One region of the Bradyrhizobium sp. WSM471 genome, then DNA from elsewhere that is predicted to be linked to it. Evidence: riboswitches for the same ligand, from Rfam matches in the RefSeq annotation. Region 1 holds a riboswitch; the other holds the start of a gene.
What was found. Region 1 has a riboswitch for S-adenosylmethionine ahead of BRA471DRAFT_RS34370 (O-succinylhomoserine sulfhydrylase). Riboswitches for the same ligand answer to the same signal wherever they lie in the genome.
Positions count from the first base shown of each region.

Region 2: another riboswitch for S-adenosylmethionine. It lies ahead of BRA471DRAFT_RS00130 (hypothetical protein); the one in region 1 lies ahead of BRA471DRAFT_RS34370 (O-succinylhomoserine sulfhydrylase).

Region 1 is NZ_CM001442.1:7,503,782-7,509,094, reverse strand. Features, by position in the region: gene BRA471DRAFT_RS34380 (hypothetical protein) at 1-317, shown strand, start outside; gene BRA471DRAFT_RS34375 (SGNH/GDSL hydrolase family protein) at 330-1,322, shown strand; gene BRA471DRAFT_RS34370 (O-succinylhomoserine sulfhydrylase) at 1,471-2,667, opposite strand; SAM riboswitch at 2,738-2,817, opposite strand; gene BRA471DRAFT_RS34365 (2'-deoxycytidine 5'-triphosphate deaminase) at 2,898-4,034, shown strand; gene BRA471DRAFT_RS34360 (PAS domain S-box protein) at 4,140-4,550, shown strand; gene BRA471DRAFT_RS34355 (hypothetical protein) at 4,674-5,313, shown strand, end outside.
Region 2 is NZ_CM001442.1:27,803-33,115, reverse strand. Features, by position in the region: gene BRA471DRAFT_RS00150 (aminoglycoside phosphotransferase family protein) at 54-791, shown strand; gene BRA471DRAFT_RS39235 (hypothetical protein) at 1,247-1,393, shown strand; gene BRA471DRAFT_RS00140 (alpha/beta fold hydrolase) at 1,791-2,615, opposite strand; gene BRA471DRAFT_RS40090 (septal ring lytic transglycosylase RlpA family protein) at 2,870-3,379, opposite strand; SAM-I-IV-variant riboswitch at 3,601-3,698, shown strand; gene BRA471DRAFT_RS00130 (hypothetical protein) at 3,731-4,318, shown strand; gene BRA471DRAFT_RS00125 (hypothetical protein) at 4,397-4,993, opposite strand.

The DNA of each region.
Region 1 (5,313 bases):
CCGAAGGGGTTGTTGCGTTGCAAAAGGCAGGGGCTGACGTCGTCTTGATGAACTTGCAGTACAGTCCGCGTACCGAAACCATGATCTCGGTGCCGCCATACCTCGACAATATGCGGGTGGTGGCGCAGGAGCACGATATTCCGCTGTTCGATCGGTTCGCGATCATGCGGCAGTGGAATGATCAGGGGCAGTTCGACCTGTTCAGCCCGTCGCGCGGGCCTGAGCTGGCGAAACAGGTCCATGATTGCCTCGGCCGGGCGTTGGCACAGTTCGTGATCGACGCTGCGCATCTGGAGCCGGCCCAGCAGCAAAATTGAGGTCTAGCGTTAATGAGTTCTCTCCGCCCTTTTTGCCTGACGGCATGGCTGGCTGTGCCCGCAGCAGCGCTGCTGCTGGTGCTGAGTCCGGCCTCGCAGTCGCACGCGCAGACGCAGGCCGCACAGGCAACGCCGGCCCCGGAGCAGTCGGCTGATCCGGCTCCCGCTTCACCGTCCCAGACCACAGTCGCAGCGACGTCCCCCGACCAGCGCGGCATCACGGCGCGCGCCATCGACAAGGTGAAGCAGGTCGCGAAATCCGCCGGCGACGTCTTCAGCCGCGTGCCCTGCCTGTCGCCGAAGGGCGGCGCGAAGGCGATGGGCTCGCTGCCGCACGTCGCGGGCAAGCTCGTCGCCGGCCAGCCCGTCGTCATCGTCGCGTTCGGCTCGTCCTCGACCGCGGGATTCGGCGCGAGCTCGCCGGAGTTCAACTATCCCAATCGCCTTGCCGCGCAGCTGCGCCGGCACTATCCGACCGCCGACATCACCGTCGTCAATGCCGGCGTCGGCGGCGAGGACGCGCCCGAGATGATGAAGCGTCTCCAGAAAGAGGTGATCGACGTGCATCCGGATCTGGTGATCTGGCAGGTCGGCACCAATGCGGTGCTGCGCAATCTCGATCCCGGCGATACCGCCAAACTGGTCGAGGACGGCATCAGCCGCATCCAGGCCGCCGGCGATGCCGACGTCGTGCTGGTCGATCCGCAATATTCGCCCGCCGTCAACCAGCGCGCGGACAGCGCCGGCAAGATGGTGAAGCTGCTCGGCAAGGTCGCCGAGCTCCGTCACGTCGGCATCTTTCCGCGCTTCGAGGTGATGCGCGACTGGCACGAAAAGCAATCGCTTCCGGTCGAGAGTTTCGTGATCGCCGACGGCCTGCACATGAACGATTGGGGCTACGCCTGCTTCGCCCAGCTCCTCGGCGACGACATCATCCGCTCCGTCGGCCAGATCAAGCTCGGCGTCAACGTGCCCGCGGACGTGCGGACCTACCGGCCGATGTGACTTGTCGTCCCGGCGAAGGCCGGGACCCATACCGCGTGATCCATCAATGGTGCGCGGTGTTCGTACCGCTCCCCCCCCTTAACTCTGGGTCTTCGCCAAACTGCTTCCTGTGGTTATGGGTCCCGGCCTTCGCCGGGACGACAATAATTCACGCCTTCTCCAGCGCCGCGGTCAGATCCTCGATCAGATCGTCCGCGTGCTCGAGCCCCGCCGAGAAGCGGATAAAGCCTTCGCTGATGCCGAGCGCGGCGCGGTCTTCCGGCTTGAGGCGCTGATGCGTCGTCGTTGCCGGATGCGTGACGAGGCTCTTGGCGTCGCCGAGATTGTTCGAGATCTTGGCAAGCTTGAGCTCGTTGAGCACGCGGAACGCCGCCTGCTTGCCGCCCTTGACCTCGAGGCCGACCAGCGTCGAGCCACCGCGCATCTGTTTCTTCACCAATGCAGCTTGCGGATGATCGGCGCGGCCGGGAAACACCAGCCGTGAGATCTTCGGATGGCTCGCCAGCACGTCCGCGATGCGCGCCGCCGTCTCGGTCTGCGCGCGCACGCGCACGGCGAGCGTCTCCAGGCCCTTGAGCAGGACCCAGGCGTTGAACGGCGAGATCGACGGGCCGGTCTGGCGCATGAAATTGTGGATGTGCTCGGCGATGAACGCTTCCGAGGACAGGATGATGCCGCCGAGACAGCGGCCCTGGCCGTCGATGTGCTTGGTCGCGGAATAGACCACGACGTCGGCGCCGAGCGCGAGCGGGCTCTGCCAGATCGGAGTGGCGAACACGTTGTCGACGACGAGCCGCGCGCCGCCGCTGTGCGCGATCTCGGCAATGCCGGGAATGTCGAGCACGTCGAGCGTCGGATTGGTCGGGCTCTCCAGGAAAAACGTCTTGGTGTTCGGCTTCATGGCGCGCTGCCATTGGTCGAGATCGAGGCCGTCGACCAGCGTGGTCTCGATGCCGTAGCGCGGCAGCAAATCCTGCACGACGTAGAGACACGAGCCGAACAGCGCGCGCGAAGCCACGACGTGATCGCCGGCCTTGAGCGGCGCCAGGATCGCGGTCGTCACCGCGGCCATGCCGGTCGCCGCCGAACGGGCCGCTTCGGCGCCTTCGAGCTCGATCATGCGCCGCTCGAACATCGAGATGGTCGGATTGGAGTAGCGTGAATAGATGAAGCCGGGGTCCTCGCCCTTGAACCGCGCCTCGCACTCCTCGGCGCTGTTGTAGACGTAGCCCTGGGTCAGGAACAGCGACTCCGAGGTCTCGCCATATTGCGAGCGCAAAGTGCCGGAATGGACCAGGCGGGTTTCGGGACGGTAGTGGGCGGTTGGCGCCGGGGACTTCGACATAGGACCTCCTGAAGTGACCACCGAAAATGGTCACAAAAAAACCGGCCTGGAACATCTCCACGGGCCGGGATCACAGAGGTCCCCGGCCTGTTTAGCGACTTATTTAACGTGGCTGCAAGCCGGCCGGCTCAAATCACCACGGGATAAGTCATGCTCATATTCCGCAATGCCCTTTCCGTCAAGACGTCCATCGGATAGCCGTAAAACGCTCATATTTCCCGCATGTCGGGATGTGTTTGATCCCTGCTGAGGACCCCCGGTTGACGTTCACGGTTGCCGCCGACGCCAATGGTATCCTGCCCGACCGCATGATCGCGGCGATGGCGGAGGGCGGTCTCATCCTGCCCGCTTACGACTTCGTCGAAAGCCAGATCCAGCCGGCGAGCCTCGATTTGCGTCTCGGCGACATCGCCTATCGCGTGCGCGCCAGCTTCCTGCCCGGTCCCGGCGCCACCGTGGCCGAGCGCATCGACGAGTTGAAGCTGCACGAGTTCAGCCTCGCCGACGGCGCGGTGCTGGAGACCAACTGCGTCTACATCGTGCCGTTGCTCGAAAGCCTCGCGCTGCCGCCGGAGATCGTCGCGGCCGCCAACCCGAAGAGCTCGACCGGCCGGCTTGACGTCTTCACCCGCGTGATCGCCGACGGCACCCGCCGCTTCGACATGATCGGTGCCGGCTATCACGGCCCGCTCTATGCCGAGATCAGCCCGAAGACGTTCCCGGTGCTGGTCAGCGAGGGCTCGCGCTTGAGCCAGGTGCGCTTCCGCACCGGCGATGCCATCCTCAACATCGACGACCTCGAGGCGCTGCATGCGACCGAGCGTCTCGTCGATATCGACGATGCCGATCTCACCGGCGGCGTCGCCGTCTCTGTTGATCTTTCCGGCGAGAAGAGCGGGGGCTTCGTCGGCTACCGCGCCAAGCGCCACACCGGCGTCATCGACGTCGATCGCCGCGCAGGCTATTCCGTCGAGGAGTTCTGGGAGCCGATCTCGGCCCGCCCCGACGGCAGCCTGATCCTCGATCCAGGCGAGTTCTATATCCTCGCGTCGAAAGAGGCGGTGCAGGTGCCGCCCGATTACGCCGCGGAGATGGTGCCGTTCGATCCGCTGGTCGGCGAGTTCCGCGTGCATTATGCCGGATTCTTCGATCCCGGCTTCGGCTATGCCGGCGCCGGCGGGCTGGGCTCGCGCGCCGTGCTCGAAGTGCGCTCGCGCGAGGTGCCGTTCATCCTCGAGCACGGCCAGATCGTCGGCCGCCTCGTCTATGAAAAGATGCTGGCGCGCCCCGACGCCATGTACGGTCAGCGCATCGGCTCGAACTATCAGGCGCAGGGGCTGAAGCTGAGCAAGCATTTCCGGGTGTAGCGATCACCCCTCGCCCGGATGGAGCGCAAGCGTCCTCCGGGAAAGTCTCACTTGTGGCACGATCCCGGATTATGCTGCGCTCCATCCGGGCTACAAGGTGCTGACATGATCAATTCATCCGAACTCGACGCAAAAATCCTCGATGACGTCGCAGACGCGCTGATCTATTCGGATCGCTCCGGCACCATCATGCGCTGGAATCGCGCATCGTCCGCACTGTTCGGCTTCTCCGCGGACGAAGCGCTGGGCCAGAATCTCGACCTGATCATTCCCGAACATCTGCGCGCCGCGCACTGGAAGGGTTTCGAGGCCGCGCTTGCCAGCGGCGCGATGAAGCTTGCGGGCAAGCCGACACTGACCCGCGCGCTGCACAAGGACGGACGCAAGCTCTACATCGAGATGACCTTTGCGCTGGTGCGGGACGCCGCTGGGGTGGTGCAGGGATCGGTGGCGATGGCGCGCGACGTCACCGAGCGCGTCGAGCGCGAGCGTGCCGCCAAGGCTGCGCAAATTTAGGGCTGCGCAAACTTCGTGATGCGGAATTGGCGCGCCGGCGTGCAGGGCGCCCCGCGTGCGGCTCGGCTTGTCCGTCGCCGGATGCAGTGACACACTCGATCAAAACAACGATCGGGAGCGAACATGACCGCCGCATCAGACGTCGCGCAGGAAGCTCAGTGGAAGCGCTGGCGCGCCGTTGCCGATCTCTATCACGCCTATTTCACCGGCCTGATCCTCACCGTGGTCACGCGTCGCGGCACGGCGGATGCTGCGGAGTTCGTCTTTCGCGTGTTCCGCCGCCAGCAGCAGGAGCGCTTTCTGCCGGGGCTGAAGAAGCTCGGGCTGAGCCATCTGCCGCCGGCAGTCGCCGCCGCGCAATATCACTACCTCTCGAACTGGATCGGCGGCGTGCACGTCGAATACATGTATGAGAGCGACCGCAAAGCCTGGATCCGCTATCCGCCGCCGCGCTGGATCTGGAAAGGCACTGCCATCTGCGGCGTGCCGGGCGAAGTCTCGCGCGCGATGCTGCGCGGCTGGCACGCCAACAACGGTGTGGCGCTCGGCGATACCAGATTGGGGTTCGTCTGCACCAAGCAGAGCGTCGACGGCCAGGACGGGCTCGAAGGCTACTATCACCAATATGACCAACCGCTCGAGCTCGACCAGCGCCTCGTGTTCGCGCGGCATCTCGAAGCGCCGCTGTTCGATGCCGCCGCGGCTCCGGCCTTGCCGGTGTCAAGCTGGCCGAGACCGCGACTGGAAAAGGCCTATCGCAACT
Region 2 (5,313 bases), 310 kb from region 1:
AGATCGGTGAAGGCGCCTTTTCCGAAGCCTACGCCTGGGCGCCAGGGCAAGTCGTGAAGTTGTTCAAGGCCGGCGTCTCTCATCTGCTCGGGCGGCACGAGGTACGCATGATCCACGCGGTGTGGGCCGCCGGCGTCCCGGCGCCGGAGGTGTTCGGTGAGGTGACGCTGGACGGGCGCTTCGGCATTTTGCTGGAGCGCCTCGACGGACCGACCCTTTGGCATCTCTCGCGAACCGGCGTGGTGACGTTCGAAGAGGCGGGCGCGATCGTCGCGACATTGGCCATGTCTCTTCACAAGACGTCCCCGCCACCGCACGTCACTTCCCTACGCGAGTATATGGAGACCGAGTTGCGGCACGACGATGGGAAGGTTCCCAAGCACATCGCCACGGATGTCCTCGCCCTGATCGATCGCCTGCCGCCCGGCGACGGGGTCTGCCATTGCGACCTTAGTCCCGGCAACGTGATCATGACGGCGGAAGGCCCAAGGCTCGTCGATTGGACTTTCGCGATGCGGGCGCCCGCCGCCGTCGACTTAGCATTCTTGCATGTCATCCTTTCCGAACTCGCCCCGGAAATAGCCGACAATCCGGAGCGTCCGCGCGCGACCAATGCCGCGGCGCAATCGGAATACGCGCAGCTGGCCGGCATGTCGCTCGCGGAGCTGACGGCGGCCGTAAAGCCGTATTTGCCGATCGTCCGCACCTTCGTCGTCCTTGGTGACGTGGTACCTTCCTTGCGGGAGCAGCTGATCCAGCGCATCGAAGCGGCACTGCGCTCGGGAGACTGAACCATCTTGGTCGCACGCGCGAGCCGAAGAGGCCTGTCGAAGTGAGGCATCAGTGTCTCCTTTGGGTCACAAGCGGCAGTAGGCGCCCACCTGGATCGACTCCGGTTAAGCCCTGACAGCGAACAAGACCCGTCTTCAGCGACCATCAGCGGAGGGCCAATAGGCGCCGGTTCGGCGCAGCGCAGTAAACTTCCAGTCTAATTCGAAAGAGCAGACGCCCTCGGCTTCGGGCGGCGAATCCATCAGACGGACCAAGCCTAGACAAACGCGGTAAGTAACGGCTAGTCAGTCGCATGGGTTGGTTTCCAAATTGGCTGCGACCGTCAGATTTCGGGCTGCGGCCCCGGGCCGGCGCTCAGGTCGACTTACAACCGCTGTCGGAGCGCGGCGGCCGATGGCTGAAGGCGAACTTGTATCGCTTCCCGGGCGCGGTGTGGTCGCGGAAGCGAGGCTGTGTGGAGCTGTCAGAGGGTGACGTGATCGCGCTGCATCTTGTTGTCGAGCGGATCACGGAAGCCGGGCTGAAGGTGCGGCTGTCGGGCCGCCTACGCGGCTGGGACGGTGCGTCGCCTGTTTGGACTTTGCTGGTGCGCAACCGTTAGCGGATTGGGCCCTCCTGAAACGCACGACGTGACAGGTTGGGGTCAGAAGGGCCGGTCTGGCAGCGCGCGCGATGTCTAATCTTCATTGCGAAGCCGCATTAAACCGAACATCGTAGGCACGTCAGATACGGTCAATCGCGTCGGTTTGGCGTAAAGTGCGGACATCCACCCGGCTTCACAAACAGACATCGGTGGATCATCCCATTGTCCAGCGGACTCGCGATCATCGTCCGCCCGAGAAGTGATCGTCCATCATCGCAGCTATTTCGGCCGCCGTATGCCGGACGAAGCAGGCCTCATGGTCTCTTGGTGCTTGCATTTTAGTGATCCATTTGGCTGTCGGCTTTGATCGAAGCCAAGGACTCGTCGGCAACGTCGCGATCCAGCACTCGGCTCACTAGGACTGTATGAAGGAAAGCAGGTCGGTATTGATGAGCTCTGCATGCGTCGTTGGCATCCCATGGGGTAGTCCGGGATAGGACTTCAGCGTCCCATGCTGGAGGAGCTTCACTGACCTTGCGCCGGTCGTCGGGAACGGACAAATCTGGTCGTCCTCGCCGTGCATCACGAGCACAGGGACCTCGATTACCTTCAAGTCGTCGAAGAATTCCGTCTCGGATAGCACCCTAATACATTCGTACTGGGCTATCGCGGCCCCCATCATTCCCTGTCGCCACCAGTTATCGCGAATTCCTTGCGAAACGACCGCGCCCGGCCGGTTGAACCCATAAAACGGGATCGTAATGTCCTGATAGAATTGCGAGCGGTGATTTGCCGTCCCATTGCGAATTCCGTCGACGACCTCTTTAGGCACACCGTCGGGATTTCTCTCGGATTTCATGAAGGTTGGTGGAATAGCACTGATCAGGACGGCCTTTGCAACGTTGTGCTGCTTGCCATATTTTGCGACATAGCGGGTAACTTCGCCGCCGCCAGTTGAGTGTCCGATATGGATGGCTCCCTCGAGATTAAGGCTTCTCACAATCGCGGCGACGTCGGCCGCGTAGGTGTCCATGTCGTGCCCCCGGGCCGTTTGGGTCGAGCGGCCATGGCCACGGCGGTCGTGAGCGATCACGCGGTAACCGCGCGCCAGAAAGAACATCATCTGGCTATCCCAGTCATCGGCGCTCAGAGGCCAGCCGTGGTGAAAGAAGAGCGGTCGACCGTTGCCCCAATCCTTGAAGAAAATTTCGGTGCCGTCCTCGGTTTTGATAAGGCCCATGGGTCTAGATCCTGCTGTTGGTCGCCGACGTCTTCACGACCATCAAGCTTAGTAACCAGCCAGCGTCTTCTCAGATCGCACGTTTGTGGCCGTTGAGTCGAACGGTCCGCTCGACGCGTGAAACGCATTCGCGAATGCGGCCTTCCACTTTTGATCGCATCGGTTTGCCGGAAAGAAACGGAGTTCCAATCGCATCGGTCCCGCAGACTGAGCGTAGCTACAACAGGAGACGATGCGCCCTGAGCGGCTCCGGCCTAATGGCGACGGTGATGGCGCGGCGCAGGAGCCATCGCCATCGAGGACCCGAACGCTCCCAACGGACTCATGCCGTCCTGCATCGGTTGGAAGAACCCCGGCATGGCCGCCGCAGCGACGGGACGTTGGCGGCCTCGGCTCGCGACCAAAGTCCCACCGGATCCCATTTGGACAATCGTCGCGGTCACGTTGCGATGGGTGCAGCGACAGCCGAGCGCACTCGCGGCCGCAGGCGATAGATCAAGGAACGCGCCGGTGAATGGACCGCGATCGTTCACCGTGACCCGGATCGACCGACCGCCGCTCTGAACCATCAGGACCGTGCCGAAGGGCAGCGTCCGGTGGGCGGCGGTCATTGCAGCACAGTTGAGCACGCCCCCGGAGGCTGTGCGGCGACCGCACAGACGGTCACTTCCGCCGTAATAGGTCGCGCTTCCGGAGAGACGATGCGCCTCGGCTACGGAAGAGAGCGAGAGAAGGACGATGCCGGCCACGACCATGCGTTTCATGCTGGATCCCTCGGTATGAAAGAGGCGCTGCGACAGTGTCGCCTCACCGCTAAGTCCAATCGGAGGTCCTACGGAGGGCTCGGCGCAGAACAAACCGCCAGCCCATAGGCAGCTTCATCTCTGTTGATCGGCAAAGGTGCCGGAAATGGGGCATGCTGGGGCGGGTTTGACCTCGAGACCGCCCTAAAGCCGTTGACAGCGGGTATCGGTGCGATATGTCTGTGCTGCATCCTGAGAGGACCTGACGGTCCCGCCAACCAGCCTTGACCGGCAACGGTGGTACGACGATGTGGCCCGCAGGGCAACAATAGGTCGCCAGTCCTCCAGATGCGCATGACCTCGGAGGGCCCTATGTTTTCACGACGTGGATTTCTGATCGGAACGGGCGGCTTGCTGACGATGGCGTTCGTCGGTGACGCGCGGGCATTCATACGGCGGAAGGAGGCACCGCTGCTGGCTGTCCCGCCGCGCACTGCACACACGCTCTACTGGGATTGGCCGGATGGTTTGGACGAACCGCAATTGTTTCTCGATGGCGAGCCTGAAGTCATTGCCCCTGAGCCTCCGACCTGGCGCGTGTTTCTGAATAGCCTGGACGCAAAGGACTACACCGCTGGTGAAATCAAAGAGCGGCTCGAACAGATGAGCTTCGACCCAAGCCACCTAGACCAGCAAATGGACGGCGCCTGGTGGGAACTGCACTATGACCGCGTGTCCGGTCCCTCTGCGAAGGCCTATCGCCTCCTTAAAGGGATCGATCTTGGTCCTGACCTCGACCCCAGTGTTGATGGCCCGCACCTCGATTTTGTGGAGGGTGGCGGCAATCAATTCGACTACTCGCTTCATGTGCATCCAAGCGACCTGCTCGCTCTTTCTCTCCTACAGGCGCGTCTGATCGATCTGCGACTGCCAATCAAAGTCGAGAGATGGGATTCTTAGAGCCGCGCCCCGTAAACGGCGTTGAAGGCATTGCTTGTCCATCTGCCGCCGCGCGCCAAGACAGAAGCCGCAACATAGCTAGGCAAATGTTGCTTTGTAGCCGGGCTTGAACCATTTCAATTCAGTTCCGGCGGGCGCGTCCCTATCCCAAACAAACCAGGCATATGCGGTTGTGCCACTGCCCTTGGGATCAACGCCGCTCGGGTAGAACGTAATGCGCTCGCTGAAGACCCACACGCGGGCGGGTGGGGTAAGAGAAAAGATTGTGTTCGCTCTGTTCACGCCTTCTAAGAACGCTAGACGCAGCAGCAGCGCAAATTTCCGGTTTGCAAGCTTGAGGCCGTTGGCCACAAAGCCTTCGGCACAGTTGTAGGGAGGATTGGTCACGATATTGTCGGCACGCTGGGCCGCCTCGAGGAAGTTGACGCCAGTTTCCCCATAGCCGCGATCGTACAGATCAGAGCTCCGAACGGGCTGCCCAGTCTGCTTCAGAACGCGGCACATGGCACCATCGCCGCACGCGCACTCCCAAATATCGCCGCTGAACTTCTCGTTGTCGATCAACGCGAACGTTGCCCAGGGTGGGGTTGGGAAAAAGTCAGGCCCGCTGAGATCGGCGAACCGTTTCATTGCAGGTTTGAACCCGCCGTTGAGATTGTACGTCGTGTCCACCATGTCAGCTCCTTGCTCGCATATAATAGCAGGGCCATTGGCTCAACAGGGTTGGTGAGACAGTTTGACTCACCCCTTCCACTCTCGCCTTTGGGACATATGCGGGGCAACGGCAAACTCAGCATCCATCATCGGTAAGTTCGACGTGCGAAAATTTTGTCGCGGCGGGTTGCGGCCGGCGGCCCCACGACGACCGGGGGGTGCCAGGGGGCGGCTCAGGTCTCGATGTTGAAGCGCCGCGATCAGCCGCCGTGTCCAGGATCATCCCGGCGCCGTCGCACAAGGCCCTTCTAAGGCCTCGGCAGAGTCCTTCGGGGCATATC